Regions from separate parts of the Lysinibacillus sp. NPDC048646 genome, predicted to be linked through region 1. Evidence: riboswitches for the same ligand, from Rfam matches in the RefSeq annotation. Region 1 holds a riboswitch; the other holds the start of a gene.
The links. Region 1 has a riboswitch for FMN ahead of ACQKII_RS16640 (ECF transporter S component). Riboswitches for the same ligand answer to the same signal wherever they lie in the genome.

Region 1 (16,930 bases):
CCGAAAATTTTTTACGACCTCAGGTGAATCATGCTTTGGTCTAAACAGTAATAAGAACCAATACTTTCAAATCATTTAATAAGGAGTGGCTCGTTGCTTCGGTTAGTACGTTTTATGGTGTTGATGTTGTTAGTGGGATTCTTGATATTTCCGGAAAACGGCTTAGCAAGAGGTGGTAGCGGACATGTCGTCTTGGATGGTGATACTGGTCGTGTGTTAAAAGGTGTAAATTATGATGCACGACTGCCTATTGCGAGCTTAACGAAAATTTGGACGGCTCTTGTCGCTATTGAAAATAGTGACCTTCAAGATGAAGTGGTCATATCACCGAACGCTGCGATGGCTGAGGGTTCATCCATTTACTTGCAGGCAGGTGAAACAGTTACGGTAGAAACACTGTTATATGGTTTAATGCTACGTTCAGGAAATGATGCGGCAACCGCATTAGCCGAGCACGCGGGGGGATCTGTTGAAGGCTTTGTTCGTTTGATGAATGAAAGGGCTGTTATTGCAGGTCTCACGAATACAGTTTTCATGAACCCGTCTGGTTTACATCATGATCAGCATTTATCATCTGCAAGGGATACGGCTGAAATGCTACGAGTGGCCCTTCAAAATAAAACCTTTGAAAAGATTGCATCAACGGTCTTATATCGAGCAAATACAGTAAATGGCATGCTGTGGGAAAATAAACATCGTTTATTACGAGAAGGTTCAGGGGTTGTAAGTGAAATAGATGATGAGACAGAGCAGCCTGTCAGTTCATTGAAATCTGCAACAGGTACGGCCTTTGCAGGAAAGACCGGCTTTACAAAGGTTGCTGGTCGCACACTCGCAACCGCCTTTCAAAAGGACGGGCAAACTTGTATTGTTGTGACATTAAATGCTTCGGATGACTGGAATGTACACCGAGGTTTAGCCAATTCAGTGTGGCAGAATTACAACATTGAGACGGTTGTAAAGAAGGGTAAATATAATGTGAACGATAAACTTGCCATTCGTTTAGAGCAACCGATTCGTTTGCAGTTAAACAAAGAGGAAAAAGCGGCAGTAAGGCAAGTACTACAGGTTTCTAGAAAACGGAAGGAAGCTGTACTTTCAATTTTTATCGGTGAAGAGCGCATCTATGCAACACCTGTAATTGTAGAATCGGCGGATCGTTAAAAGCGATGCGCTGATTTTTTGTTTAATTAACAAATAATATAAAAATTGGTAAAATAGATGAGTGTGATTTAAGGGAATTGTTTTCTAAATTTTTAAGATATTAACAGGGGGGGTGAAATAGTATAGCTAATAAGGCACTTACAAACAGTAAGCAATATCAAATCGGATTGATGATTATTTTATTTCTTTCAAGCTTTATTGCGCCTTTTATTTTGTTGTATCCAATTCAAGAGCTTTTTTATCGCCCGCAAGAGTATTTTCTTTTTGAGCCTTTTTTTAAAGCATATATTATTTTGATAGTAGTTTTAGTAGCGATGGCTCTGTTAATACTAGCAAATCTATTAGTGACCCCTCAAACAAAAAAAGGGAAGTATGTTAAACGTGGAATAATGGGCGCATCTTTAGTTCTGGCTGGAGCCTGTTTATTTTTATCTATTAATAACTATCAATTCATTGATACAAAAGGCATGCATATGAATCATTTTTTTAGTTTACAAGTGGATGTTACAAGCTGGGAAGCTATTGCGAGGGTTGAGCAAATAAATGTGAAAAAAAATGGTGTAACTGTACCAGATAAACTGATTTTCACATTACACGATGGTTCTACAATTGAACAACCTTTTACAAGCAAATTAAGGAAAGCTAAACAATCGATTAGTAGTGAATTGGGTAAGTATGGACTTACTATTGAAAATAAATTTAGTGAAAATGAATAATTTTGACAAGCTGCCGAAATGGCGGCTTTTTTATGCATTGAATGACCCTGAACATATACTTCACTAAAGTCATTCATTTTTGCGATATATGACATAATAAAAAACAGCGATTTGCTAGCTGTTAAATAGCGTATAGTTAGCAATAAATGAAGAACGGTGGGGTGAATTCTGCTAAAGATTGAGTACAAATCCTAGGGTTACCAGCAAATAAAAAACTATTTAGAATAATCGTATTACTTGTGTAAAATTAGTTTTCCTTTAATAATGAACAAAAGTATGACATAATTTTCACAGATTAACGGGAAAAATAGCCTTATTCTTTACATGAATTAAAGTTAAGGTTTTTGGCGGATGCCAAGGTGAATTTAAACTAGAGGTGAAACAATGGAAAGATTACAAAAAGTTATTGCTTATGCAGGTGTTGCGTCTAGGCGTAAAGCGGAGCAATTGATAGTAGAAGGTAAAGTAAAGGTCAATGGTGTTGTGGTACGTGAGCTCGGCACAAAGGTGTCTAACTCAGATACAATTGAGGTTGAAGGCGTAAAACTTGAAAAAGAGGATAAAGTATATTATTTACTTTATAAACCACGTGGTACGATTTCTGCTGTGACAGATGATAAAGGACGCAAAACTGTCACAGATTTATTTAAGCATTTGCCGCAACGTATCTTCCCAGTAGGACGTCTTGATTATGATACATCAGGGTTATTGCTATTAACAAATGATGGCGAATTTTCCTATATGCTGACACATCCTAAGTTTAAAATTGACAAAACGTATATTGCACGTGTCAAAGGTGTGCCAACAGTTGAAGGCTTAAAAAAGCTACAGCGTGGTATTAAGTTAGAGGATGGCAAAACAGCACCGGCTAAAGTGAGTATGACCTCTTTTGACGAGCAAGCAGGTAAAGCAATTTGTGAAATTACCATTCATGAAGGGCGTAATCGACAAGTACGTCGCATGTTCGAGGCAATCGGCACACCTGTTGTCAAGCTGAAACGTGAGCGCTTTGCCTTTTTAGATCTTTATGGCCTAACACCAGGAGAATACCGTGAATTGTCCAAGCATGAAGTGAAGCAACTGCGCGTGTTAGCTGAAACTGGACAAATCGGCTAAATGAACATTTGATGAAGAAAGTGAACATACCGCTATACGTATAGTGTGTTTTTCACTTTCTTTGTGGTGAAAACGTTCATAAATCATTCATAATTAATAGCTAAGCAAATTTGTATCATTTTGCTATAATAGGTGAGAATAGTACACCTTATTTAATTTCGTCCAGCGGTACTGCTGGATATAAAATTAAAGCCTCGCAGATGTCACATCTTTTTGAAAAGATTCGTGGCAGCAGTAATTTCTTTCAGTGCCGACAGCAACGTGGCAGGTACGGATTTAGGATCTGGACGCATGTTTTTTAAGTACAAAAGCAAAAGCGTCACCAAGAATTACTCCGAGGGGTAATTAAGAGGGAGGTTTATTAACTTGGAGAAAAAGAAGAAACGTCTCGTAACACGGACAATTATTTTAGTAATTTTAGCGCTAGCGATTGGTTACACAGTATATGGAACGGCAACAAAGGAGAAAGTAGAGTTAGTAGCAGTGGGCTCTGAAGCACCTGACTTCACGTTAGTAGATTTGAACGGTGAGAAACATAAACTGTCTGATTATAGAGGACAGGGGGTATTTTTGAACTTCTGGGGAACTTGGTGTAAGCCTTGTGAAAAGGAAATGCCTGCAATGGACAACCAATACCAAAGCTATAAAGATCAGGGTGTACAAACATTAGCTGTGAACATAGCACAAACAGATTTCGAGGTGCAGAACTTTGTTGATAAGTATGAATTATCATTTCCAGTAGTTATTGACAAAACGAAGAGCGTTATGACTGCTTATAACGTCGGAAATTTACCAGCTACCGTTTTGATTGACCCAGATGGCAAGGTAGCAAAAATTATTACAGGTGAAATGACGGAGGCGAATATCGCTTCTTACATGGAATTAGTAAAGCCAGAATAAGGAGTAAATGACGATGGAAAATATCACTTGTGCTTGTGGTCATAGTAACCCGTACGGCACGAAGCTCTGTGAGAAATGTGGTCGTCCATTAACCGAAGAAGAAAAACAAAATAAAGTTGTCGACATGCGATACGATGGTACCGCGATTCGTTCTAAAACTTACAACAAATCGATTGTTGATAAGATTTGGAATTTCTTCTCAAGTGTTAAAGTGGGGATATCGTTAATTATTATCACATTGATTGCTGCTTCAATCGGGACATTACTACCGCAAGAGTTTTACGTTAATGCTTCAGATGTTAACAAAGAGGCTTATTACGAGGACGTATATGGTACATTCGGAAAAGTCTATTATGCATTAGGACTATCAGATTTATATAGCTCTTGGTGGTTCCAAATTTTAGTTGGGATGCTGGGCGTATCTATTATTATTGCAAGTCTAGACCGTGGTTTACCACTTTATAAGTCATTAAAAAACCAACGTGTCAAACGCCATGAAAGTTTCATGAAGCGCCAGCGTATTGTGGCAGCGGGACAAGTAACAGCTAGTCCTGAAGAGACGCTTGATAAAGTTGAAAAGAAAATGACGGAGATGAAATATAATGTTCGTCGAGATGGCAGTGCGCTACTTGCAGAAAAAGGTCGTTTCTCTCGTTACGGTCCGTACATAAACCATGTTGGCCTAATTCTCTTTTTAGGTGGGGTTATGCTACGTTTAGTCCCTGGTTTCTATGTCGATGAGTCGATATGGGTTCGTGAAGGCGAAACACGTGCAGTTACTGGCATGGACGGTTATTTTATTGAAAGCCGTGATTTTATTTTAGAAACACATGATAATACACCACAAGGGGAACAGCTTAAGCAGGGCGTTAACGTAGTTGCGAAAAACTTCCAAACAGATATTACGTTATACAAACAACATGAAAATGCTATTGCTGGTGATACAGAAAATCTTGAAAAAGTAAAAGATTATTCGATTCGTGTCAATCATCCATTAAAAGAAGAAGGCTTTGCTGTCTATCAAATGGATTATCGTCTAAACGAATTGAAGCAAATGAATTTTCAATTAGTGAATAAAGCAACTGAGCAATCACTGGGTAAAGTAGAAATTGATTTAACCAATCCAGAAAAAGAGTACGATTTAGGAAATGGTGCATCTGTAACACTACTTCTCTACACACCAGACTTCTCTGGCTTTGAAGATGGTGTACCGCAAACAGCAACATCGGTTCCGAATAATCCGGCATTTTTATTTAAAATGACGACACCTGAAACACCAGAGGGTGAAACAAGCTTTGTTGCCATTAAAAATACAATCGAACCGCTTGGTGACAACCAATACAAAATGAAATTTGAAGGTGTGGAAACACGTGATATGTCTGGCTTCACCGTTCGTAAAGACCGCACAATTCCTATTTTATTTGTGGGTGGAGTTATTTTCATGATTGGTGTAGCGATTGGTTCCTATTGGAATCACCGTCGTCTATGGTTACAAGTGGAACCAGATGGTGGAGTCGTAATGGCTGCACATGTAAACAAAAATATGTTTAGTATGAAAAAAGATTTAGATGCCGTAACTGCCTTTGCTGGTCTACCGCACTATATAGATCAGTTAGAGAAGTTAGAGGAAGGCGAAGAGTCCACGGATGATGGGATTAAAGAAAAGGAAGGTGACAACACCTTATGAGTTTGATTGACTTAAGTGGAAACCTATTATTTGTTGCATTTATAGCCTATCTTGTGGCAACATTACTGTTCGGTGGTGCGATTAAACAATCGAATGCTACAGGCAATAACACGCATATATGGGGCAAGCTCGCGATTGTCGTAACAATAATTGGATTCCTTTCACAGCTTAGCTATTTTATAACGCGTTGGATTCATACAGGACATGCTCCTGTAAGTAATATGTTTGAATTTACGACTGCTTTCGGGATGTTCATCGTAGCAGCATTCATTTTAATTTACTTTATTTATCGTATGACGGCTCTTGGCTTGGTGGCATTGCCTGTGGCATTGTTAATCATTGCTTATGCATCGATGTTCCCGAATGAAGTAAGCCCATTAGTACCGTCATTGCAAAGTTACTGGCTAACAATTCACGTGATTACAGCAGCTTTAGGACAATCGATATTAGCAATTAGTGCTGTTGCAGGTCTTATTTATTTATTAAAAGTGGTCGATGTGAAAAAATCTTCAAAGCAACGCTTCTGGCTTGAAGCAGTCATGTATGGCATTATCGTGGTTGTTGGCTTTGTGGTTGTTACGTCGACATTTAGTGCAATGGATTACGAGTCGACGTATACATATGTTGATAAAGAAGGTAAGGATCGTCAAATTATCTACAATATGCCGCCGATTTTCGGAATGAATGAATATAAGGCCGTGGAAGAACATGGACTGTCACCGTTAGTAGAAATGCCTGGAATCATCAATGCGAAAAAATTAACAACAGTTGTATGGTCATTGTTAGTAGGTACTATTCTATACTTACTCATTCGCTTAATTGCACGACGTCGAATTAGCGCTATATTCCAACCGCTCGTTAAACGTGTAAACTTACAATTACTAGATGAAATCGGTTACCGCTCGGTGTTAATTGGTTTCCCTGTATTTACGTTAGGCGCATTAATCTTTGCGATGATTTGGGCACAAATTGCGTGGAGTCGTTTCTGGGGTTGGGACCCGAAAGAAGTGTGGGCGCTTATTACATGGTTATTCTATGCAGCATTCCTACACCTTCGTCTATCAAAAGGCTGGGAAGGTGAAAGATCTGCCTGGTTGGCATTAATTGGTTTCGGTATTATTCTATTTAACCTAATTGCTGTTAACTTAATTCTTGCAGGTTTACACTCTTACGCGTAAATGTGAAACGAAAAGCCCTTTTGCCGCAGCGAAAGGGCTTTCTTTTCTTTTCAAGACGTAAAGTACCATGTACAATAGAGGATAGAGAAAGATTGGAAGAGAGGGATCGTGCAAGTGTCAGAAAATATTTCAGTATTAGTAGTAGACGACGAGGATCGTATTCGCCGCTTATTAAAAATGTATTTAGAGCGTGAAGGATACTTAGTTGACGAAGCAGAGAATGGTGAAGAAGCGATCGAGAAATCTTTAGAAAAAGAGTATCACTGTATTTTACTTGATATTATGATGCCTGAAAAAGATGGGCTTGAAGTGTGTGCTGAAATCCGTGAGCGTGCTGCAACACCAATTATTTTATTAACTGCGAAGGGCGAGGAAGCGAATCGCGTACAAGGGTTCGAGCTTGGTGCAGATGATTATATTGTAAAACCATTTAGTCCTCGTGAGGTTGTCCTACGTGTAAAGGCTATTTTACGCAGATCACAAGCATTTTCACCTACGACGAGCGCATCTTCTTCAAAAGATTTAGTTGTATTCCAACACTTAATGATCGATCATGATGCTCACCGTGTAACGGCAGAGGGCATCGAAGTAAATTTAACACCGAAAGAATATGAACTACTGTATTTCCTAGCAAAATCGCCAGACAAAGTGTTTGACCGTGAACAATTACTAAAAGAAGTTTGGCATTATGATTTCTTTGGGGACCTACGTACAGTCGATACACATGTAAAGCGTTTACGTGAAAAGCTCAATCGTGTATCAGAAAACGCTGCAAAAATGATTGTCACTGTTTGGGGCGTTGGCTACAAATTTGAGGTTGTCAATGAATAGAATATGGAATAGTGTTGTCGGGAAGCTATGGGTAACCATATTGCTTCTCGTTTCATTTGTATTATTTGTTTTCACGGTTTTAATGCTCGAATTTCTTCAAAACTATCATATGCAGCAGGCAGAGATCTCGCTACGTCAAACGGCTGCAACGGTCGCAAGTATTGTTGATGACACTGAAACGGCAGAAACGACTTCGGAATTATTAACAGATATTTTACCAGATAGTACGAATGCACTTATTGCAATCAGCCATGTCGAAGTATCATTTGCGATGCAAGAAGGCGTCAATAAAAAAGAAATTCAAGATACGATATTGGCCAACAAAACTTTCCATGAAATTTTTCAATCAGATGAACCTGTCATTAAAGAAATGATGATGCCGTCCTCAACAGACAAAGATAAAATGGAGTCTTATGTCGTACTCGCCTTTCCTTTAAATGTGGAAAATGCTGTACACGGTGCAGTCTTTATTTATCAAAGTCCAGATGCACTACATAAAACGTCGAAAGAGACAACGAAAATTGTCTTTTTAGCGGCATTTATAGCTTTCGTGTTAACGACATTCTTTGCATTTTTCTTATCTTCACGTATTACCTCGCCCTTGCGTAAAATGCGAGAATTGGCATTTGAAATCTCCAAAGGAAACTTCGAAGCGAAAATGCCAACCACACAAAATGATGAAATTGGTCAGCTCGCAGTTGCTTTTAACCAAATGGGTCGCCAACTGAAACACAATTTAGAAGTTATCAATCAAGAAAATGAACAGTTGTCGAATATCCTGACTTCGATGACGGATGCCGTTATTACGTTTAATCGTGACCGTACAATATTACTAAGCAATCCACCTGCTGAACGTTTAATGCAAAAATGGTTTGTCAATAAGGGTTCACAAAGTACAAAGCCCATTCCGCCAGAATTGTATCATATGCTCGATCATGTACTGATGTTTGAAGATAAGCTCGAAGAGGAAATTGAAATGGATGGGAATTATTACACGTTTACGATTAGTCCGCTCTATAGTGGAGAATTGATACGTGGAGCAGTCGCTGTTATACGTGATATGACAGAGCAGCATCGTCTAGAAAAGCTCCGATCTGATTTTATAGCCAATGTGTCGCATGAGTTACGTACGCCGATTGCGATGCTCCAGGGCTACTCTGAAGCCTTAATGGATGATTTCATTCAAGATCAAGAAGAACGCAATGAAATTACAAAAATTATTTACGATGAATCAAAGCGGATGGGACGCCTAGTTACGGACTTATTGGACCTTGCGCGTATGGAGTCTGGACATATGGCGCTCTACAAAGATGAGTTACCGATTAACTCAACATTCGAGCGTATCACACAAAAATTTGCACAAGTCGCAAAGGAAAAGCAAGTTCAACTAATTTTCGATAGTGAATTTAATGACGATGCGATTATTAGCATAGATGAGGATCGTATTGAGCAAGTGTTAACAAACTTGGTTGATAATGCACTTCGTCATACGGATGAGGGATCAGTAACAGTGAAAGTAGAGAAGGAGCCAACCTTTGCCAAGATTTCTGTACAGGATACAGGACATGGTATTCCACAGGACGATCTACCGTATGTCTTTGAACGCTTCTATAAGGCAGATAAGGCACGTACGCGTTCAAAAGGTGGCACAGGTCTTGGGCTCGCTATTGCGAGAAATATCGTCAAGGCACATTCAGGAAATATTATGGTCGATAGTGTTTTAAAAGAAGGTACGACTTTCACGTTTTATTTACCATTCGATTAACTTTATTTTGTCGAATGGCAAACAAAATAATAGCACCTAGACTTATGCGCCAAGCAACAGCACTAAATATGTTAATGTGCAATTGCTGGGAGGCTGCAAAATTGTCATGTAGAGATAGATTAAGTGTAACTTCTATGAAAGTTAGACGACAAATACTATAAGAACGGGGGTGGAGTGCTTTGAATGACTCCGTGTTCCATCGACTATACGATGTATACCATCAAGACGTGTTCCAGTTTCTTATTTATTTAGTGAAAAACCGTACACTTGCTGAGGATTTAGCGCATGAAGTGTACGTTCGTGTGCTGCGCTCATATGACCACTTTGCTGGGAATAGCAGTGAGAAAACGTGGTTATTTGCTATTGCAAAAAACGTGGCAATTGACCATTTTAGAAAACAGGCAGTACGCAAAAAACATTCACTTGATTTTTTTGACTGGGAAACGGAACAACTACATTCAACCACACCATCACCTGAAGATATGCTACAGAGCAGTGATGAATTTTTGCAAGTAGAGTCAGCGCTTGAAAACTGTTCGGGCGACCAAAAAATGGTCATTATTATGCGCTACTTCCAAGACTTATCGATAGCTGAAACAGCACAAATATTAAATTGGACAGAAGCGAAGGTAAAAACGACTCAGCATCGTGCCATTAAGTTTTTAAGACAACAGTTACAAACGGTTAGTGAACAGGAGGCGAAACGGCAATGACTCATAAACAGTTTGACGATGACCAACTTGAAAATGTATTGAACAATGCCCCTAAGCTTTCTGACCACCGTTCGAAAGACGAAGTGTTGAAACGTTTGCTGGCAGATGCACGCTTGCAGGATAATATCCATCTTCAAGATGCCGTGCAAGAACCGATTGATACCCAAATTACAACGATAGAGCCTAATCAACAGCATGATTCTACACAAACAGAGAGAAATGATTTACCAATAAAAAAACGTAAAAATAGAAAAATGCCTCTATTTATGAGTGTTGCTGCTGTTTTTGTCCTGACTTTAATAGCGGGATCTGTGTTTGTTCACAATAATGAATCGCCTAAAAATCAGGCAACCCCTGATAGCGCTACATTTTCTGCGATACCAGACAACAGAGCTACAAAGGATATTGAAAGTAGTGACAATGTAATGGATTCCAGTATAGTTGCGGAACATACTCGGATGATGTCGCTCCGAACATCTGTGTACGAAGAAGATTTAACAGATGCCGTAGTATTCCGCATTGGTTTAGCTGGAGGGATAGCGGCGGAGAGTGTCCCTATGACGTATATTATTCCAAATGAGCGCGTTGTCGCTGATTTTGGCAAGGAAAAGCCTACATCTTTGCAAATGTATGAAAAATACGCCCCACAAATAGATGAGGAAGCAATGGGCTTTACAAACTATCATCCATACAAGGGTGAGTTGGAAGAAAAAGGCGAAAAACTTGTGCATGTACTACCTAAAAAAAATGAATATGATATAGCCTCTGCCTCAGTAAGTAAGTATCTAGGGTCGTTAAAGGATACGTTCTCAGATTCTGATTATAAGGAAATTGCCTTTGAAAATGCAGATGGCACAGCTTATGAGTTTTCGCAAGCGGGTGAGCCAAGTGAGCCATTGGCATTGAAACCAAAAGATCATTTTAATTATTATTTATATACAGAAGAAAATGGCACGGAATATTTATCGCCAGATTTTCGTAAAACGTATCCAACTGTAACAGAGGCACTCACGGCGATGCGTCATAAAAACGATGACGTCTATGTTCCAGCCATACCTGAAAATGTGACTTACACAGTGAAGGAAGAAACGGATGGTGTCGTGGTAACTTTTGATGCACCACTTGATTTAACGACTATGGATGCAGTGCGTACTACGCAGTTAATTGAAGCAATGATGCTAACTGCTGCAAGTTTCGATAAAATATTGCGCTTAGATAATGTTGTACAAGATAGTTGGGAGGGCTTTGATTTAACAAAGTACTTACCAATGCCTGTAGGGGCGAATAAGCAATATATGCCATAACGACTTTTTAAAATAGAAGTATCTACATGAACCCGTTGATTTCCGCTAGGTCGGACGCTTTTTGCAGGCATGGCTTTAGTTTCCTCGTAGCTTACGCGCCTGCGTGGCCTTCAAGCTCATGCTATTCTCGCAGAAAGCTTTGCGCTGTAGCGAAAGGCGAATGCCGTCAGCTACACTCGCCGCCTGCGTGTCAAACAACTAGTGTACGTCTATAAATTCAAAGTGACATGAAAAAAATCTATGTACGTCGAAAAGAAACGATTGAACGTGTAGTTGTTGATGCGAAAGAAAACAAGGGTATGCGTTGGATAACCTTACGAGGGATTAAAAAATTGTCCATGCAGGCGACGTTTACTTTTGCTGCCATGAATTTGAAGAAGCTGCAAGATTCAAAAATGGTAAAAAATAGATGCTTGTAGCGTACTACTCTCGTTAATAGGGGCTATTTGTAACGTATATTTCTGATAAAATTTCAAAAGGGATTCGGAATGTGATTATTCTGAATCCCTTTTTTATATGGACAAAAAAATGCTGGAATTAGTGGATGAACATAAGAGGTGAACATATTGACAATAAGCTGTCTTAATACATACAAACTTAATCGGATTTTTTAAAGCAGAAGTATTTACTTTTTCTTAATAATTCATTATAGTTAAGTTGTAAGATAAAATAATATTGATTCATCTTCGGGGCAGGGTGAAAATCCCGACCGGCGGTAATAGAATCGTAAATCGCTATTGTAGCATAAAACTACATTCGCTCGATTGATTTACTACAAGATTCTTCAGCCCGCGACCTGTGCAAATCTTTTTTTGCATGGCTGACTTGGTGTGATTCCAAGGCCGACAGTTATAGTCTGGATGGGAGAAGATGGAGGTACGATCGTCATTTGATGTTACGAATTTTAGCTATGCACGAGCGTTTTTTCATTGTGGATTTTGTACAGTGGACGCTAAAAAATGGCTAATAATGGCGTTTTTTAACCTTGCCTATTCTCCCTTATGCTATTCGTGCATAGGGGTTTTTTCGTGAACAGGAATTGATTGCATCGTTGCCTTTCTTCTTGCGAGATCGAATCAGCAAAGAGGAGAGAGCTTACAATGAAGAAAAATGTCAAACTTCAATCGTTTATTACGATTGGCATGCTAAGTAGTATTTCGTTTTTACTAATGCTTTTTAATTTCCCGATTCCGCCATTTCCAACGTTTCTAGAGGTGGATTTTAGTGATATGCCTGCACTTATTGCAGCAATCACAATGGGACCTGTAGCAGGCATTTTAGTAGAATTATTTAAAAATGTACTAGATTGGATTTTCTCAGGCACACCAACAGGCGTACCGGTTGGTCATATGGCAAACTTTGCAACAGGAATTTTATTTATTTTACCAGTAACATTTATCTTTAATCGTTTTAAAACAGTTGCAGGGCTTGTCGGAGGTTTAGTTGCTGGAACGATCGTGATGGCAGTAGGTATGAGCCTTCTAAACTATGCGCTATTTTTACCAATGTACACTTACTTCTTAGGCATGGAGCCAGTCGTTGGAGATTCTTTATATACAATGATTGTAGTAGGAATTTTACCATTTAACCTTGTAAAAGGTATTTTATTAACGGCCATTATGGCATTACTATTCACTACAATGCGTAAATGGATTGAACGTCAACGTCAAATGTATTTAACAAAATAATAAATAGATCGAACCTCGAGTATGTAGATACTCGAGGTTTTTTTATGGGAATTAGGGTAGCGACGCGACGGATAGAAAGCTAAGAGTGGCGGATAGGAAGCCTAGAGTGGCGGATAGAATGCTAAGAGTGGCGGATAGAAAGCCTAGAGTGACGGATAGGAAGCCTAGAGTGACGGATAGGAAGCCTAGAGTGACGGATAGGAAGCCTAGAGTGACGGATAGGAAGCCTAGAGTGACGGATAGAAAACTAAGAGTGACGGATAGAAAGCTAAGAGTGACGGATAGAAAGCTAAGAGTGACGGATAGAAAGCTAAGAGTGGCGGATAGAAAGCTCCGAGTGGTGGATAGAAAGCTCGAAGTGACGGATAGAAAGCCTAGAGTGACGGATAGAATGCTCGAAAACACGGGAAACGGCATAAAACAATGGATAATATGCTGGTCAACTTTAGATTGTCTAGTCGTAATACTTAATTTCATGTACAATGAGTGTGAGTTTAGAATGTTGAGGAGTTTGAAGAGATGAGTCAAAAGAACGGACAGTGGTCCAGTAAATTAGGGTTTATTTTAGCATCGGCAGGAGCGGCAATTGGACTAGGCGCAATTTGGAAACTGCCGTATGTCACAGGTCAAAGTGGCGGTGGTGCATTTTTCCTGATATTTGTGTTATTTACATTATTGATTGGTTTACCGATGTTATTATCGGAATATATTTTAGGGCGTGGTACACAGTCAGAGGCTGTAACTGCGTATAAAAAAGTTGTGCCAACGAAGCAAGGCTGGGCATGGATTGGCCGTATGGGTGTGCTTGGTTGTTTTCTGCTATTAACTTTTTACAGTGTAGTAGGGGGCTGGATTTTTATCTATAGTGGCCTTGGTGTGACGGGAGCGGTCATAGATCCTGCGGTGAATCCTAGTAATCTATTTAGTGACATTATAGGGACGCCTTGGATTACACTGCTTGGTTTAGGGTTGTTTACGTTGGCAAATGTAGTGGTTATTTCACTTGGTGTGCAAAATGGGATTGAAAAAGCTAATAAGTGGATGATGCCATTATTATTTTTTATGTTTGTAGTACTTGTAGTGCGTGCGTTAACGTTAGATGGGGCGATGGAGGGTGTTAAATTCTTCTTGTGGCCGGACTTCACACATATTACAGGGAAGGCGTTACTAGAGGCTTTAGGGCAATCGTTCTTTGGTTTGGCCGTTGGGTTTTCATGTCTTGTGACGTATAGCTCATATTTGAAAAAGGATGTGAGCCTACCGAATTCGGCGGGATCAGTTGTTATGCTAACTGTGCTTGTGTCGTTTTTTGCCGGACTTGCGATTTTCCCGGTTGTTTTTGCTTTTGATTTAGAGCCAGCAGCGGGACCTGGATTGTTATTTATGGTGTTGCCAACAGCCTTTAGTCAAATGCCATTCGGTGAAGTATTTTTAGCGATGTTTTTATTACTGTTTTTATTTGCTACGCTTACATCATCCTTTAGTTTATATGAAATAATTGTAGCTGCATTTATTGAAAAGTGGCATATGTCACGTACTTCATTGACAATGTTACTCGGTGTGGTTGTCTTTATAGCTGCGATTCCATCTGCTTTATCTTCAAGTCTTTTAGCAGATGTATCGTTTTTTGGTAAAACAATTTTTGATGCGACCGACTTTTTAGTGTCGAATTTAATGTTGCCATTAGGCAATTTATTGATTGCGATTTTTATTGCGTATGTGGTTGATAAGGAATTTGTGAAAAAAGAATTACTGATGGGCAGTAAAATGGGACAGGGATATTTTATGACATATCGCTGGTTAATGTTAATTGTAGTTCCTTGTGTCATTATTGTTGTACTGCTTAATATGCTTTTGCAATTTTAAAGTAAGAAGAGGCTGGGACAAAAGAGAAAAAGTGTTAGATTGACTGATGTCGATCTAACACTTTTTTGCTGTAAGCGTTGATGTCCGCTGCGGCGGACGCTTTCCGGGGGCGTGACCTGAGCCTGTAGTCTCAGGTACGCTAATCCCCCAGGATTCGCCGCCTTCGCTACCATCAACTAGTACTCTCTTCTGAACTTTATTTATTCCAAAAGGAAGAACGTCTAAATTTTTCTTCATTTTAGATAGCGAAAATTTAATAACACCTATGCTCCTCTTTCTTAAAATTTAAAGTTTTGACCCAGTCTCTAAATTTTTACTTACAAAAGATTAATACTCATTTAGCGATAATTCGCTAGACCATCCGTCCTGGATGATCTGTTTTGCGTCATCCTCGTTTTTTGAGATTGGGAATATTTTGTCGCACTGAGAAATAGCGAATAAGTTACGAATGAAGTCATCAACGACAATAATGGCAATTCTTTTTTCTTTTACAGATACCATCTTTGCAAAATTGACAATCATGCCAAAGCCTGTACTATCAATATTCATTACTTTTTGCATATCGATAATGTATCCGTGCTTTGTTTCTAATTTAAGCGCTTGCAGATCTTTTTTAATATCCTCAATTACCCCATATTCCAAATCACCAGTAAACGAAATGACAATATAATTAGCCTTTGTTTTTATATCCATTGTAACCTTTTTCTGAGCCATATTTATAGCGCCTCCATCTTTCTTTTCGTTATTAGGATTCGTTTTTCAAAACTTAAATTTATTCACTTCATTCTGTAATTTATGAGCAATCGTAGCTAGTTCGTCTGAACTTTGTGTGATTTCTGCAACAGTTGCATATTGTTCTTCTGAGGTTGCCGCTATTTCTTCGGTAGCAGCTGCTGAGTCTTCGATAATTCGTGAAATATCTTGAATTGCTTGTTGGACACCTAGAGAATTATCATTTACATGCGTGAATGCGTCTTTCATTTGCTTAATATCTGCTTCGGTTTCGACCACCTTTTCAACAATTTCTTTTAAAGCACTCCCTCCTTTATTGATGATTACCACTTGTTCCTCTACGGCAAGCAAGTTACTTTCCATTGTGCGAACAGTCACTGAAGTTTCTGCTTGTATATCATTAATTAAATTTGTAATCTGTCCTGAAGCTAAACTAGACTGCTCTGCTAACTGGCGAACCTCTGAAGCTACCACTGCAAAGCCTTTTCCTTGGTCACCTGCTCGTGCTGCTTCAATAGCAGCGTTGAGGGCAAGTAAATTTGTTTGCTCAGCAATGCTAGTGATGACTGTGATTATTCCGCCAATTTCTTCTGAACGCTTACCAAGCTTTTGAATAGAATCAGTAGCATAAGAAACTGTTGTTGTAACAGCGCTCAAATGTTTGATGGCTTCATTGATGGCTTCGTCACCTTTACGAGCAATATGGGTCGAATCTACGGCATTATTTAAAGTTTCTTCTACCTTTTGTAAACTATGAGCTACTTCATCAATCGTTTTTTGCATCATATTTACGATTTTCTCAGATTGGTCAGATTGTGTCGTGGTCCCGACTGCAATTTCATTCATTGTTAACGCAATTTGACTTGCTGCTTCACTTGTTTGATGTGATGATTCTGCTAAAGAATGAGAAGAGTTTGCTATTTGGTTGGCACTACCAGCTACAATGGTTATCGTTTCGGTTAAGCGATTTTTCATATCACTAAAGGCTTGTGCTAAATCCGTAATCTCATCTTTTCCTCTTGGGCTTAATAATTGAACATTTAAATTTAAATTGGCAAGTTCTTTGGCATTTGCACTAAGTATATTGATGGGTGTAATAATCTGACGTTGTAAAAACCAGCTAATACATATAAGAATCAAAATGGCAATTCCTATTGAAATGGCGATATCGTAGTATGCGGAATTTGTAGCAATTTTTATATAGGGTGCGGTTGGGACAGCTGTTGCCCACACACCAATGACTTCCCCTTTACTATCTAAAATGGGATCA
Region 2 (16,930 bases), on a different contig from region 1:
TCATACCAAAAAGGCTCGATTTGAACATTGACATTGGGAAATGCTAACTGCGCCGTTTCGATTGTTCTACAAAAAGGGCTTGCGACAATTGGCGGGCTGATTGGAATTTGTAAATAGCGCAGCATTTGTCCATAATAAATAGCTTCTCTGCGACCAAGCTCAGACAAATTTCTTTGCGTATAACAGTATTGAAAATTAAAATACGGCTGATCGGTCCCCACCGTTGCTTCTCCATGCCTAGCATATAAAATGAATCCGCCCTCTCTCAGTAAATCCAGCAATGACTTTTCCAAGTACAACTTCCCCTCCTCAATATTACCATTCAGACTACTAATACTGTATGAACTTTAATGCCTATACAATGATTTTTTGGCAAAGATAAATTTACTTTCTTGCATGCAACGAAAGGGGCTGTCACAAAAGTCATTCAAACAATCACAATCGTTTCCTATATAGAAAATTCGCTTCGCTTTCCCGCAGGACTCTACGGATATTTTTTTCTTAATGTCAAAAAAATAGCATGCCAGGAAAGTACTCTCCTAGCATACTATTTTTACTTTTTGGGCAGCCCCTTGTTTTAGATTTACTTTAAAGGAATTTTTACAATGGCTGTCGTCTCAAGTTCTTTTGTCGGTTCGATTGAGATGTTCCCATTATATTTTTTCACGATTTCTTTCACAATAAACAAACCTTGACCTCTTATTTTTCCTTGCTCTGGTTTTTTAGTTGAATACCCTTGTTTAAATATTTGTTCACGCTCGATGATAGTCGGTCCTGTATTTGTAATCTTAAATTCATACTGGGAATCATCTGCCATACAACAAATCGTAATGTTACGTTGGCCTTCTGGTAATTCTGATGATGCATCAATCGCATTATCAATTAAATTCGATAATATTTTAATTAAATCTGTCGTTTTTATTTTATTGAATGCATCCTGAGAAACCGTAAAATCCATATAAATATTATGGTTTTGAGCGGCTAGCTTTTTCGTCTGCAATAATATAGAAAGACCTGGGTGATCTATATTTAACTTTAGTGTCTTTATAGCTTGAACTTCTTTAGATAGAGAGGATAGGTATTGTTGTGCCTGATCGGGTTTCCCTAATTGAAGAAAACCATGTAGCACTTGAATATGATTGGTGAAATCATGTCTCAAAGAGGACACAGAGGTGATTAAAGTTTTAATCTCCGTTTGGTAAGTATCCTCTGTTACCTCTACTTCCTTTGTCACTTCTTTTTGATACCATCTCTGTAAAAAATAAAAGGAAGCGATTACCACTAAAATAAATACACCATTAAAGATAAAGTTAAAAAGATTGTCTTCTAAAATTTTACCTTTGATACCATTCAGCGTATTCGCACTAATATCGATACCTAGGTAGGCGATAATCTGTCCAGTCCCATCCTTTACTGGTGCGCCAACTGAAAGATACGAACCGTAATCGGAATCCTTAATGACACCTGTTACATATGTATGACCTTCATAAGCTTGTCTGACTTGTTTTTCTGGTACTGTGCAAACCTCGCCTATGTCAAAACCATTTGTTTGCTCCTCGGGTAATCCAACTACCATTGCCGTTGATACTTCTGGGTTATCAATTTCCAATGTATAAACAAATAAAGCGCCTAGCTGTTCTCTTGCATCATTTAATTTACTTCTTAATTTCCAATAATGTTCGTTCTTTACAGGATCATTCAGAAATTGCTTATACTCATCTATATCAATTGACGATGCAATAGAGGCTGCTGCTTCAAGACTTTGATTTGCGATGGACTCTTCAACTGTCTTTTTCAATTTCACATAAGAGGTAAAGACATTTAAACTTGTAAATAATAATAATAAGACTGTCGATAACACTATAATTAGTTTGATTTTACGTTTTTTCATGCAAACAGGTACTTCCTCATCTATTGATTTAGCTAACTATTTCTAAAAATTGAGCTTTTATTTACGATTAAAATAAAATCTATAAATATTTTCTATACAATAATATTATACTATAATAAATTCCGAATTAACTTGATTGATTAATTAATCATATTTATAAAGACATACCTATATATCCTACTTTAATCTAGTGACAAAATCAATTTGTACTCAAATAGATAATATTTCATGCTCAAGACACAGAAATTCATACCAAAAAAGAGAATAGTATCAAAACCATCATACCATTCTCCCACTACATAAAGTTCAATTATTCTCAATAAACCACAATATATTAGATTTCTTGATAAATTCTACCCATTATCGTTCTCGGAAAAACTAGCCTCCCTTCCATATATTGTAAGTGTAGAGTTTCAGCCACAGAAAAAGCACGAGACCTAACTGGAAGCGTTAGCGACCAATGTGGCTCGTGCCTTGTCCGTGGAAAGTGACGCGGATTTACATGATTAGAAAATATACTGACCTAAAATAACTATAGCTATTTTCCATTCGTTCGAAATGTTTTACAGCACGTGTCCGAGGATTGATTTGCTTCTTCAGATTTGAACTGTAAATCAAAATCCGAAGCAAACTCTGTGTTATGCTTACTGTCTAACTTGTAATCCATATCGATTTCAATTGCTTCAGCCCCACAAATATTTCCTTTAGCATGAAAAAGACAATTTGAAACGGTACAGTTCACTTCTACATTTGGCATAGCTCTCCACCTCTTTCATGAAATAGGTCATGAAAAATACAGAAAAGGCCTTTCCTTACCTCTCCTATATTCCTCATTATGTAGGTTGTCCATTTCAAATTTTTTTACTATCGCAATTGTAAGTTAAATTTGGCCAACCATCTCTTTAAAGAACAAAGTTTAGCTGTAAAGGATTGCAAACGCAATGTGAAAGACCAGGCACTCGCACCTGGTCTAAAATAATAAAAAATGGTTTAACTCTTGCTTGGTGTCCGTGTCTTATCCTGTGGGTTTAAAAATTCAGGACGTTTACTATATCCTTTTGGGGATACACGTATTAAAGATTTTTTGATATCCGCCCAATTTAGGTTTGCTGCAATATTCAAGTATGGTACACCCAAGACACGCATATTTGCCGCATAAAGAATGAGGAAGAACAACGCCATAAAAAAACCAAATAAACCAAAAAAAGCAGAGGCTAGAACAAAAATCAATCGAAAAATACTCATCGCCGTTACAAAGGATTGGTTGACAAGTGTAAAGGCAGCAATACTTGATATCGCAATAACCACAATCATGGCAGGGCTCGTTACTCCAGCTTTAATCGCCGCTTCACCAATTATTAAACCGCCCACAACACTCATTGTTCCACTAATAACAGACGGAAGTCGAAGGTTTGCCTCACGAAATAATTCAAACATAAATAACATCATCAGTATCTCTAATACGGTTGGAAGGGGCAGTCCGTTTCTCGATTGAACAATTGTGGCTAACAGTAACACAGGTAATTGTTCTTGATGAAACGTTGAGAGCGCAAGCCAAAAACCTGGCAACAGTATACTGATTAAAATGCCTACTATTCGTAGCAATCGTTCCAAAGCGCTTGCAATATTTGGATAATCATTATCTTCACCTGATTTAAAAAGTAATAACATATTTGCAGGCGTAATAACGGCATACGATACGCCATCAACAAGAATGATAATCCGTCCTCTGGTCAAAGCTTGCACGGCAAAATCAGGACGGCCCGTATAGTCATGCCTCGGAAGGACTTTATCATTTTTGTCAAGTCGCTCCATCAGCAAATCCCCACTAAACACTATGTCTATATCAACTTGGTTTAGTTGCTTTTTTATGGTTGTCAGCATATTTTTATTTACGACATCCTCAAAATAGAGAACAGCTACTGTTGTTTTGGAACGCTTGCCGATTTCCAACGTCTCCACATTCAATGAATTTGTAGGTATTCGTTTCCGTATTAAGGCAATATTAATAAAAACATCTTCAATAAAATCATCTCTCGGCCCTCTAACAATTAATTCAAGTCTTGTTTCTTCCGGTTTTCGATTTGGTTTTTTTGCAATATTACTTGAGAAAAGAAAGTTTTCTTTTTCAAAATAGAGTAAAACATGTCCCCTATACACAAGTGTAATGGCATCCTCTTTCGTCTTTACTTTTTGAAGATCGGGAATGTGTAAATCATTTTTTATGTTGTCTTCTAGCAATTCCGCTGATATATCTTCGAATAGAGACTGGACTCTTTGAACAATGACACTATTGAGTAGCTGCTGATCGATCATCGCGTCACACGTAATAAAATGTACTTTATGTTCATTAAAGTTATATTGTTCAAACAGTACATCCGCAGAACGTTGAAACAATTCTTTCAAAGTTTTTACAGTTATTACTTGTTCCATTGATGTTCGTCATCTCCTACTTAGCCAGAAGTTAGTGTATTTATGAACAGCACAAGCATTCATACACTTAAAGATATTTTTCCCATGATATTTAATAATATTCAAAAAAAGCGAAACATTCATCGATGGAAATCTCCGACGTATAGGACATACTTCTATAGTTATTTACAATTGGGTTCAGCCAATCATTTTTTTCAAATTCGCCATTTCAATCGCAGACATTGCTGCATCGTAACCCTTGTTACCTGATTTAGTACCGGCTCGTTCGATTGCTTGCTCGATGTTTTCAGTCGTCACAATACCGAAAATAACAGGAACATTTGTAGAAAGTGACACGCTTGCAATGCCTTTTGCAGATTCGTTGCATACATAGTCATAATGGGTTGTAGAGCCACGGATGACTGTCCCTAATCCAATGATTGCGTCATAATTCTTCGTTTCTGCTAGTTGTTTGGCGATAAATGGTACTTCAAATACACCAGGCACCCAAGCAACATCTATCAAATCCTCGCTTACGCCGTGACGTTTTAACCCATCTAATGCACCGTCTAATAATTTACTTGTAATAAATTCATTGAATCGCCCTACTACTACAGCGATTTTTAAGTCTGATCCGATTAACTGTGCTTCAAAAGTTTTGCCCATCATGAATGCTCCTCTTCTATACTGTTATTTTGTTTTCAACACTTGTTTGCTTACGTCGAAAGGCGGCTAATGCCTCAATCGAAATCATTTTCAAATTATGTTGTGCTGCATATTGCACTAAATCATGAAAACGTAGCATTTCGCCACTATCCCCCATGATTTCGCAGATAATACCTGCTGGAATACTGTTGCATAGTCTCGCTAAGTCAATCGTAGCCTCTGTATGTCCTCTGCGTTCTAAGACGCCATTTTCTTTCGCAATAAGGGGGAATACATGCCCCGGTCTACGAAAATCAACAGCTTGCGTTTGTGGTTCTAGCATTTTTTGAATCGTCATTGCCCGTTCATAAGCACTAATACCAGTTGTTGTATGCTTGTAGTCAATACTAACGGTGAATGCTGTTTGATGATTGTCGGTATTGTTTACCACCATTGGGTGCAATGCTAATTTTTGTGCAAGTTGCTGTGAAACTGGCGTACAAATAAGCCCTCTACCGTATGTCGCCATAAAGTTAATGGTTTCAGGTGTACTAAACTCCGCAAGTGCCAGTAGGTCACCTTCATTTTCACGATCCTCATCATCCACCACGACAATCATTTTGCCTTGTTTTAAATCCTCTAAAGCCTCTTCAATTGAATGTAACAATTGATCTCCTCCTAAAATCCATGTTTTGTTAAATAGTCTCGCGTTATAGCGGATGTTGCTTGACCACGCTGTAGCTGATGAAGAATGTATTTGCCAACCAAATCGGTTTCAATATTGACGGATGTACCTACATTTTTCACACCTAAAATCGTTTCCTTGTACGTATGAGGAATGAGTGATACAGTGACACTGTTATTTTCGACATGAAAGATTGTTAAACTGGTACCGTCGATTGTAATTGAACCTTTTGGCATACAATAGCTCGTCAATTCCTCTGAGAGCTCAATATCAATATATACGGCATTTGCCATCGGTCGCTTGCGTAAAATTTTCCCCACACCATCAACATGCCCAGACACAAAATGACCGCCAAAGCGTCCATCTGCAGGCATGGCTCGCTCTAAATTCACCGCATCGCCAACTGCGAGTTGCTGTAAATTGGTAGCTTTCACCGTTTCAGGCATCACGTCCATCGTCAGCTCCTGCTCATTAAAATGCGTCACCGTTAAACAAACACCATTGACCGCGATACTATCACCGAGCTTCACATCACTGACCATCTTGGTAGAAATAACGGTTATTCTCATACTTTGCCTATTGTTATGCAAGGTTTTAATGGCGCCAACATCTTCTATAATCCCTGTAAACATTTTGTCACCCTCTTTCTATCGTTTGTTGATGCTATCCGTCACTTTGGACGTGCTATCCACCACTTTGAACGTTCTATCCAACACTTTGGATGTGCTATCCAACACTTTGAACGTTCTATCCAACACTTTGGATGTGCTATCCAACACTTTGAACGTTCTATCCATCTACTTTTAGGATGCTATCCGTCCCTCCTCAACTGCAAAACGAGCAAACTTTTGCCTCTAGATGGCCATTTGATCCAGCTAAGAAAAAACAAAAAACCCCTTACATGTAAGGGGTTGGGAGATTTCACACTATAAGACGTCATCAAATAAACCTAATCGATATCACAATTTTCAATAGGTTGCCATCTCATTGTTCTTCTCCCATCCAGACTATAACTGTCGGTTTTGGATTTGCACCAAATCAGCTTTCGCTCACGGACTTTGAATTGCTTCATCACCGCCGATTGGGATTTTCACCCGACCCCGAAGAACATTTCACATTATTCAATTTTAGCCAAATAAAAAACTCCCCAACGCAGCCGATGGGAAGTAGGTTCGTAAAAAGCGTACACAAATAGACCTTTTAAACTCAGACGAATTTAAAAAGATATCACTTTTTACCCTTCTCCCATCCAGACTATAACTGTCGGTTTTGGATTTGCACCAAATCAGCTTTCGCTCACGGACTTTGAATTACTTCATCACCGCCGATTGGGATTTTCACCCGACCCCGAAGGATTTTTTATTTAGCTTGCATTAACGATAACACTAATCAACAATATTATCTACTAAAAATCTTTTTTTCATGTAGCCTTAAAAACTCCTATAATATATGACCTTTAACATGTCCATCATGCCTAGAAATTATCATGAAGAATATTGGATAAATGCGAAAAATTTATTTATTGGCTATAAGATTCTTCAGTTTAAAGAAAAGCAAACAGCCAGTCCCCGGTGAAATACCGAGAACTGGCTGTTGTTTTCTTACTTATTGGCTTCATATACTTTCAATAGCTTACCTTTGATCGTCGTTTTCTTCATGTTTTTTAAGACAATCGGACCTTTATTATTTAGTATTTCTACATAAGTAAACGTATCTGTAATAGTAATGATGCCGATATCTTCTGCTGATACACCATCAATTTTGGCAATCGTCCCGACGAAATCTACTGCTCTTAGCTTCTTTTTCTTCCCACCATTAAAATATAACTTCATGATTTGCTCGTTCAGCTTTTCACTTTTCGCCTTTTTCAATGCTGGTTCAAGATCCATTTTCGCTTCAAAAGCTACTTTCTTTTTCGAAGCCTCTTCTTCAGTTGGCGCTTCTTTGTTAGGAATTTTAAAACCAATATAGTCTTCAATTTCACTTAAAAAACGATCTTCAAATGGTGTTACAAGTGTAATTGCTTTCCCTTGTAGCCCTGCTCGTCCCGTTCTTCCAGTACGATGGACGTAACTTTCTTTCTCTAACGGCAAATCATAGTTGATGACATGCGTGATATTATCAATATCAATACCGCGAGCAGCTACATCTGTGGCAACCAAATAGCGGAAATCGCCTCTTTTAAAATCATTCATTACTTCAAGTCTTGCATCCTGTACCATACTACCATGAATTTTATCACAGCTATAGCCGAAATTGATTAACTGTTCACATAACGTATCGACTCTATCCTTTGTGCGGCAAAAAATGATGCAGCTATCTGGATTTTCAACAATCGTTACATTACGCAGCACAGATAGTTTTTGTTCTTCTTCCACTACGTAAAGTGAATGGTCGATTTTATCGGTAGTTAATCCTGTAGCCTTTATCTCTACATCAGTCGGTGTTTTCATATACTTAAGCGCTAAGTCTTTAACCTTTTCAGGTAACGTAGCTGAAAATAACATCGTCACACGATTTTGAGGTACTTGTTTAATGATGGATTCGACTTGTTCGATGAAGCCCATGTTTAGCATTTCGTCCGCCTCATCAATGACAAGATAACGAATTTTGTCTAAGACCAGTGTTCCTCTTTCAATATGATCTAGCATACGCCCTGGCGTACCAACAACCACATGTGTTTTTTGCTTTAGTTCTGTTTTTTGAATAGCTATCGGCTGTTTTCCATAAACTGCTGTTGCCTTAATGCGTTTAAATCTCCCGATATTCGTAAAATCCTCTTTTACTTGAACAGCAAGTTCCCTCGTCGGTGTTAACACTAACGCTTGTGGTTTGTTTTCTAGCCAATCAATGGCTTCACAAATCGGTATGCCATACGATGCCGTTTTCCCACTACCTGTTTGCGATTTTACAACAAGATCCATTTTTTCTAATGCGAACGGAATAACCTTGCTTTGAACTTCTGTTGGTTGTGTATATTCTAGGCGATCCAGCGCCATTATTATGTCATTACTTAATGTATAATCCTTAAATCCATTTTTACTCATTACGAAGCCTCTTTTATTTTCAATTTGCAAATATCTAGTTCCTAACTCATTATGAGTAAAATTACATCATAAAAATACTCAATCTATAAAAAAGAATTCATCATCATACAATGGGCGTGATTTCCGTGCCGGCTGAGCACTTTCCGGGTGCGTCTGATGAGCCGCTTCACTCGCAAGCTCGCTCCAATCAACAAGTGTACTACTATTAATGGAGCAAAAAGCAACTACCATTTTACTAGATGAAAATAATTGTTTGATATTTTACTCATTATGAGTTCTTAACACAGACTCTTATTATACATAGCAAAGAGAATAATAACTACTCTCGAAGTTGAGGCAATTTTCTAATTTACTATATAGATACATGTAAATGCTTTTCTCGTAAACAATTATCAAGCATAATAAGTGAGTAAAGCTATCAAAAAAAGAAAACAATGGACTCAAGACAAAAGCATGACTACATTTCCCCCCAATGAGTAACATACTAAGATATGACGACGATACGACTGAATCCTAAAGGAGTACAACTACTAATGAAACATATTATTTTTGATTTTGATGGCACGTTAGCCGATTCTACGAAGGTTTTTATGTCTGCGTGGAATAATTTAGCTGATAAATATCATTATAAAAAGATAAAGCTCGAAGAATTAGAATCTCTGAAAAAATTGTCCATCATGGAGCGTAGTAAATTATTTAACTTTCCCATGTATAAAATGCCCATCTTTATCCCTCAATTTTATCGGTTATACCGCCAATCCATAAAGGATGTCCACCTTATTGACGGCATGAAGGACTTATTAAAAGAGCTCAAAAAGAAGGGTTACACAATCACCATCATCTCTTCTAACGATAAAGAAAATATTTTAGAATTTTTAAAATTGAACAAAATAGACACTGTCACAAATGTGATTTGCTCTAGTCGTATTTTTGGCAAAGATAAAATTATTCATAAATACTTAAAAGATCAGCATTTAAAGCCTTCAGAAGTGATATATGTTGGCGACGAGCAACGAGACATTGTTGCCTGTAAGAAGGTTGGCATCCCAATTATTTGGGTTAGCTGGGGATATGATGCTATTGAAGTGGTTCGAGCCGAAAAACCCGACTACAAAGTGTACGCCCCAGCCGAAATTTTGGAAATCATTTAATAAGCAGATTCCAGCCGTAGGTAATCTTCATCCTCTACTGTTGGAATCTTTTTTTATGGTGTCTTTTTCAAAATCTCTTCATATCTCTCCGATGTCCTTACTTCCACTGTCAGAAAGTCTTTACCATAGACCGCCTTTATTAAAAATGGAACATCGCTTGTATTTTGAAATCTGAAGTCTAATCCACCATATGACACAGTGGCATCTCTTCCTTTTGGTACATACCCTATATCTAATGAATGATGATGTCGCTCTACAAATTTTATTGGCATTTGATCTACCGCATTAAAAAGCGTCGAGGATGTTTGGCAAATCCCTCCTCCAATGCCCATCACTACTTTTTTATTGATGATTTCAGGTGCAGGTTGATAGCCATTTGCCTCGTCTCTCGGACCTACTACCGTATTAAAAGAGAAATGATCCCCACTGCCGACGATGACATTATTAATAGCCTGTGCTGAAAGCTCAATGTTTTTGTTTCTCCCTACGTCTGAAGTATTGAAGTACGTTGTATAGGAGGCGACAACAACATCTTCTAAATAAGGAATATCCTCAAAATAATAACCACTTTCTGATACATATAACGGCATTTCCACATCTCCACCGGTTGCTGATGCCGCCATCACTTTTTCCACCAATTCATTTTCTTTCAAAAGCACCTGTGGGTTTCCTTTAATAATTTGACCATTTTCATCAATTCGATCGAGTACCATTCGCTTATCATAACCCGCTTCTGTTTTAGTCCCTCTTGCAAGCTCTTTCGCTAATTGTTCAATTTTCTTTTTATACGTTGCAACATCTTCTTCATAGCCTAAGTCTTTCGGCGATAAGGTTTGTATGATATCCATTGTATTCGGATCGACAATATTTACGACCGTAGGCACTATTTCTTGTGTGTCTTTTTGATCGACAGACACTGGCTTTTGTAATTCCTCGATTTGTTGTGTTAATTCATTTACTTGATTCTCTAATTCTTTTTCTTTTGCCGGTTTCCCCTGACAACCCGCCAGTCCAATAGCACAGACAACACAAATTGTAGCCAACCATTTTCTCTTCACGCTCAAACACCTACCTCTACGGTACTTCTACAGAGACATCTTATTCATGTATTGATAGTAGTGTGTTTATTTTCCTTCATTTTTATTTATGGCTACTAACTTATTTACAAAGTAAAACACGCTACAAAAGTTTATATTCCCACTTTTGTAGCGTGTTGTTTTTAAAGATTCAGTGCTCGGTACATAAATGCCACGAATTGCGCGCGTGTCACTGGTTCATCTGGTCTGAAATTACCGTTGTCACCAAGTGCAATGCCGACATGTGCGAGCGCGGCAATATAATCATAGCTCCAATGCGTTTTCGGAACGTCTTGAAAAGTGCTTGTCCCACCTGGTGTGATGCCAAATGCGAGGACAAGTATTTTCGCCAGTTGTGCACGTGTTAGTGATTCGTTGGGATTGAATTTGCCGTTAGAACCGTCTACAACGCCTGCTTGCTGTAATCTTGTAATGGCCTCATAGTATGGATGATTTGTTGGGACATCACTAAACTGTGTGGCCTCGCGTTTGGGTGTTAACTCAAAAGCACGGGCAAACATCACTGCCACATGTTCGCGTTTGATAGGTTCATTTGGTCGGAATGTGCCGTCAGGATAACCTGTGATAATCCCACGAGCTGCGATGTCCTCAATCATGTCCTTTGCCCAGTTGTTTGAACTATCTGTGAATCGATAGCTTGGTGTTATTTCTTCTGGTTGCTCTGGCTCTTCAGGTGTTGGGACTGGTTTTGTTGGCTCTACTGGTGTCGGATTTGGTGTTGGGCTCGGAGTTGGGCTTGGACTTGGCTCCGGTGTCGGAATATAGCCACCACCATTATCTGAACTGCTACTAGTCTTGTACTCAATTGATGCCATGTTTGAAATACTTAGATTCCCTGCAGCATCACGATACTGTACGTAGAGCTTCTTCTGCCCAGCATTCCCAGTCAAAGTCCATTCTTTTGTAGGCGCTACTTTTTCCCACGCTGACCAGTTTAGTTCATCTGTAGAAAAACGCATTTCAGTGACTCCACTTCTCGAACCATCTGATGAAGTTAGACTAAGTGTTACAGAATGACTATTTGTCGTAGCAGAACCTCTATTAATAACAACTGTTCCTGTGGGTGCTGTTCTATCAATCTTAAAATTTATCGTTGTGACACGGCCTGCTATATTTGTGACAAGCAACGTGTACGTCCCTTCCTTATCCACCTTCGTTCCTCTCGTAAAGGCTACTCCATTTAACGTCGCCGTTCCCTTATTAAATACGATTGTTACCTTGTCTTTGTAAGCACCGCCATTTGTTACGCCTGTGACAGTTGGTGCTGTCTTGTCAATTGTGAAGCTTACAGTAGTGACATTGCCCGAAGTATCCGTTACAACCAACGTGTACGTTCCTTCCTTGTCCACCTTCGTTCCACTCGTGTAGGCTACTCCATTTAACGTCGCCGTTCCCTTATTAAATACGATTGTTATCTCGTCTTTGTAAATACCTCCATTTGTTACGCCTGTTACGATCGGTGCTGCCGTATCAATCGTAAAATTTACCGTCGTGACATTGCCTGCCGCATCTGTTACAACCAGTGTATAGCTTCCATCCTGGTCGATCTCTGTACCGCTGGCAAAAGCCGCTCCATTCAATGTCGCCGTTCCTTCATTAAAGCTAGGCGTTACCTTTGCTTTGTAATTACCTCCATTTGTTACACCTGTTACGATCGGTGGTGCCGTATCAATCGTGAAATTTACCGTCGTGACATTGCCTGCCGCATCCGTTACAACCAGTATATAGCTTCCATCCTGGTCAATTTCCGTACCGCTGGCAAAGGCCGCTCCATTCAATGTCGCCGTTCCTTCATTAAAGGTAACATTAACAGCCTCTTTGTAATTTCCATTGTTCGTAATCCCTGTCACTGTAGGTGCTACCTTATCGATTTGGAAACTCACCGTTGTTACATTCCCTGCCGCATCCGTTACGACTAGGGTATACACACCATCTAGTGAAACCTGTGAACCACTAACAAAAGCTGCTCCGTTTAAGGTTGCTGTTCCTTCGTTAAAGGTAATCGCTTTGTTCGTGTTGTATATTCCACCGTTCATTACACCAGTCACAATAGGCGCTGACGTATCAATCGTGAATGTCACCGTTGCACTATTGCCTGCTGGATCGGTAACGATCAGTGTATATGTTCCATCCTGCGTGATAGTTGTACTACTGGAAGAGGGATTCCCATTGAGCAATCCGCTGCCTTCGTTAAATAGAGGCGTAACTGTGCTGTTATATACTTTGTTATTCACTACATTCGAAATAACAGGAGCTATCGTATCTACTGTAATCATATTGCTGATGATTGAGCTACTCGTATTGCCTACTTTATCTTTATATTGTACATATACGGTTTTAGCTCCCTGTCCAGCTGGAAGGTTCCATGACTTCCCGTTCAAGTCAGCGATACTGAACCAACTAGTCTGCCAACTGCCGTTGATATTGGAGAGACGTGCCTGCTCAACTCCTGAGCCGCTTCCATCCGTATAGGTTCCTTTCAAAGTGACCGTGTCTGATTTCGTCCATGTGGCACCATCATTAATGATCAGTGATCCTGTTGGTGCTGTCTGATCCAATAGAATAGTCTGAGAAGAATTGGCTGATATCCCATTGTTGGAATCCCTTAACTGCATATAGATGGTCTTCGATCCATCTCCTCCACTTAGACTGAATGTTGCTGTATTACTGAAAGGTAGCCAAGATGCCGCCGATAAATTGGCAGCGCTATTGGCAAATCTCATATGGGTAACACTATCACCTACATCAGGATCTGATCCTGTTACGGATAGATTGACTGTGCTGTTGCCTGTCATCGCTCCTTCCATAATCGTGAAGGAACCCGTAGGAGGAGTATTTACAGGTCCAGTCTCATAAGTAACAATCAGCTTCGGGCGGTATGCAGCATTCCCATAAGTTTCTAAGGAATGAATAGAGAGCCAGCCGCTATCTGCATCGGCCTCATTCCCATTGAGTGTAAAGGTTATTTTGCGATCAGAACCATCCGTAAAGGCATCGACAGCACTCTTCACATTAAGTGTAATCGATTGATCCTGAAGATAAGTTCCCATCGGCACTTCCGTAGTGCTTTTCGCAGTGAACTTATCTGCATAAGGACTATTTGTATCTAACGAAGGGAAGGTTACATAATTCAAATCATTCGCCGCAGATCCCCTAGCTTCCATATACAAAGTATGGTTAGGCTCTCTGATAACAGTAGCAACAGTCAAGACCAACTCTGCTGATACAACACTCCCTTCTGGCACGCCTAAATCAAACGTTACGCCAGCCCTCTGCCGAACATTCCCGAATTCGTCGTTACTCCTGCCAATACTAAGAAAACCATCCCCATCATGATCATGAATGCCGTCATACTGAATATGGCCTTGTAATTCCATGGTATCCATCGTTGCTGTATATGACTTTGTTACTGTACTTCCTGCAGCAAGTGGTGCAAAATCAGGTACTATTACGGAAAATAAAAAAATAAGAACCACCAATCCTACCCGTTTATTTTTCTTCATTTACTATTCCTCCTTGAAAAATATCTCTTATACACTGTAAAATAACAAACAACTGTGCGCTACTGACGAATGTTAAGGGTTTGATTATTAACATTAAAAAAAGATTTTTTAATAAGAAATCGCACCACCTATAAAGGTGGGAGACTTCTGTACTTGTCGCTACGCTTTCGGTACAAAAAATATTTGCTGAAAGAAGTCTATATAAAAATCCCTAACTAACCACCAAATTATAGTGAGAGAGTTAGGGATTTTTCTTCTGTTTAAGCTTTATATGCTCGTGCTACGTAATAAGCGATTGAGCCACTTCCTGAATTGCAGCGAATACTCAATTTAAGGCCGTCTTTTTCAACCTCCCAGAATTGCTTATTGTTATTGGAAGTCCTTTCCGCAACTGTTTTAGCACTTTCATCTATGGCACAATAACAATTATTATCGGTAGAAAGAGATGTTAACGGACATTCTACACCGAATGAGAATTTAGTGCTTGTGCTACCATATTGCATTGTAAAGCCATATTGAGTCCCTATTAAAGCCTTATCTCGCTTCTCAGCCGCAATTAATCCAGCTATAGGGTATTTAGCAGCCCCAGGAATTTCGACACCTTCAGGAATAGGCGTTGTCATTAGCATTGGTTTGCCGTGAATATTATGATCGTCTACAAATACAAGGGGCTTGTCCAATTCATTAATTAACAAGACAATAGCATTTGCTGGTTTTGTCATAAAATAAATGATCGGAATAATGATCGCTACGATAACAAGAGCCGCGATCGCGACAACTACACCAACTGTCGCAGTAGTAACACCAGCTAGGGCTGCGACTGCTTCGGCAGCACCAGCTGCCAATTTTATCACAACTTCCGAAATTGCTAAGGAGCCGATTCCTAATACGCCTGAAAGTAGGATTTGTGCAGTCACAAGTCCTGCATCGTCTTTTTCCATCCCTTTTAATCGTTCAAGACCATCAATAATGACATGCAGTTGTCTTTTGATATCATCACCAGTCGCATTGACGAGAATATCATACGTCTCCTTTTTCAAAGGAATTGCTGCAGTTTGGTCACTTGCCTGTAACTCAGAGATATCCTTGCCTAGCGCGTCCGCCAGCGCTTGCTTTCTTTCCTCTATAAAAATAGCCTGAAGCTTATTGATTTCCTCTTGAGAAGTAGCTTTCTCGAGCTTTGTTGCATAATCCGGGAATAATGACCGGAACCCCTGTTTTAACTTAAGATCGATATCAATTGTAGTGTGCATAAATTTCGAACCTCCCGTGTTTTTTTCAATATTTTTTAGCTTGTTGTCCACCAATCGTACTGGAAATCACCACATTCTATATTTTTGAAAGAACATAAGGTGATGAAACCTGTACCTTATGCAGTGGGTGACGTCATGAAATCTCTCTTGCATTACCTACCGCATTAATTAGTAGATGGACTTTGTTGTAAAAATACGACAACGATGATGAATAAGTGCAATTGCTTTTTAAAGGAAACCCCCTTCTTTTATATGTTGATACTCACGTTTTATAAGTACCTCTCTATTACCGTAAAACAAAAAATGGAAATACAATACTGACAAATGTTAATAGTTTGACTATTAACACTAGTAAAATGCTTAAAATTTGGTATAAAATGATAGTTAACAGGCTTTTTATCCATCATTACCGTAAAATAATGCTATCTATCTTTTGAACTAAGGAGAGAAATAATTTTGCCCAATATTCTATTATCTTCTAAAATAAAAATCCCTCATTGCTTGGCAGAAGCTGTGGAAAGACCTAGATTGTACGATGTTTTTCAAGATAACACTATAAAAAAAGTAATGATTATACGTGCACCTGCAGGTTATGGCAAAACAACACTTTTAAGTCAATGGCTAAAACGTACCGAACAAAATATTGCCTGGGTATCAATAGATCCTGCTGATAATGATCCTATTCGTTATTGGACATACGTTCTACATGCAGTGGCAAAAGCCAGTCAATCGGATATAGACAAAGTGTTGGAACCACTCTTGCAATCACAAGAGGCGACTACTTTTGAATTCCTAATTGACGCCTTTTTACATGAAGTCAATACAATGGAAGAAACCTTACATATCGTCATAGACGACTATCATTTAATTGAAAATTATGTGATTCACCAAATGATGATACAATTTATCGAGCAACTTCCAGAGCATGTCCACGTCTATCTAACAACACGCACAGCCTTGCCATTACCAATCGCAAAGTGGCGCGTTAAGCAATGGGTCTATGAAGTTACTATTGAACACTTACGTTTTACCTATCAGGAAGCAGGGCAATTTTATGCCATGAAAAATTTAACCTTACCCCATCAAGAAACCCTACAATTCATTTTAGAAAAAACCGAGGGCTGGGTAGCGGGCTTATTATTGACGAGTCTAGTTACTGAGTCAGCGTCTGAACAACAATGGCATGGGCTAGCACAGCCACTCGTATCTGAATTTTTATTACAGGAAATTATCGCGACGCTCTCAC

Region 2: it holds a riboswitch for FMN, as region 1 does, so the genes downstream of both, ribE (riboflavin synthase) here and ACQKII_RS16640 (ECF transporter S component) in region 1, are expected to answer to the same signal.

The regions. Positions count from the first base shown of each region.
Region 1 covers NZ_JBNNLZ010000016.1:76,822-93,751, forward strand. Annotated here, with positions in the region: gene ACQKII_RS16585 (D-alanyl-D-alanine carboxypeptidase family protein) at 124-1,164, shown strand; gene ACQKII_RS16590 (hypothetical protein) at 1,335-1,880, shown strand; gene ACQKII_RS16595 (pseudouridine synthase) at 2,265-2,996, shown strand; gene resA (thiol-disulfide oxidoreductase ResA) at 3,363-3,896, shown strand; gene resB (cytochrome c biogenesis protein ResB) at 3,910-5,583, shown strand; gene ccsB (c-type cytochrome biogenesis protein CcsB) at 5,580-6,761, shown strand; gene ACQKII_RS16615 (response regulator transcription factor) at 6,876-7,592, shown strand; gene ACQKII_RS16620 (ATP-binding protein) at 7,585-9,357, shown strand; gene sigX (RNA polymerase sigma factor SigX) at 9,537-10,070, shown strand; gene ACQKII_RS16630 (RNA polymerase subunit sigma) at 10,067-11,374, shown strand; partial or broken gene ACQKII_RS16635 (transposase) at 11,605-11,793, shown strand; FMN riboswitch at 12,053-12,250, shown strand; gene ACQKII_RS16640 (ECF transporter S component) at 12,475-13,062, shown strand; gene ACQKII_RS16645 (hypothetical protein) at 13,169-13,585, shown strand; gene ACQKII_RS16650 (sodium-dependent transporter) at 13,582-14,928, shown strand; gene ACQKII_RS16655 (STAS domain-containing protein) at 15,256-15,642, opposite strand; gene ACQKII_RS16660 (methyl-accepting chemotaxis protein) at 15,688-16,930, opposite strand, start outside.
Region 2 covers NZ_JBNNLZ010000007.1:55,573-72,502, forward strand. Annotated here, with positions in the region: gene ACQKII_RS10140 (histidine phosphatase family protein) at 1-293, opposite strand, end outside; gene ACQKII_RS10145 (sensor histidine kinase) at 584-1,891, opposite strand; gene ACQKII_RS10150 (DUF1540 domain-containing protein) at 2,430-2,648, opposite strand; gene ACQKII_RS10155 (spore germination protein) at 2,882-4,324, opposite strand; gene ribH (6,7-dimethyl-8-ribityllumazine synthase) at 4,502-4,969, opposite strand; gene ribB (3,4-dihydroxy-2-butanone-4-phosphate synthase) at 4,986-5,615, opposite strand; gene ribE (riboflavin synthase) at 5,627-6,265, opposite strand; FMN riboswitch at 6,620-6,745, opposite strand; FMN riboswitch at 6,867-6,992, opposite strand; gene ACQKII_RS10175 (DEAD/DEAH box helicase) at 7,235-8,680, opposite strand; gene ACQKII_RS10180 (HAD-IA family hydrolase) at 9,214-9,831, shown strand; gene ACQKII_RS10185 (VanW family protein) at 9,885-10,889, opposite strand; gene ACQKII_RS10190 (S-layer homology domain-containing protein) at 11,051-14,431, opposite strand; gene ACQKII_RS10195 (hypothetical protein) at 14,692-15,684, opposite strand; gene ACQKII_RS10200 (LuxR C-terminal-related transcriptional regulator) at 16,141-16,930, shown strand, end outside.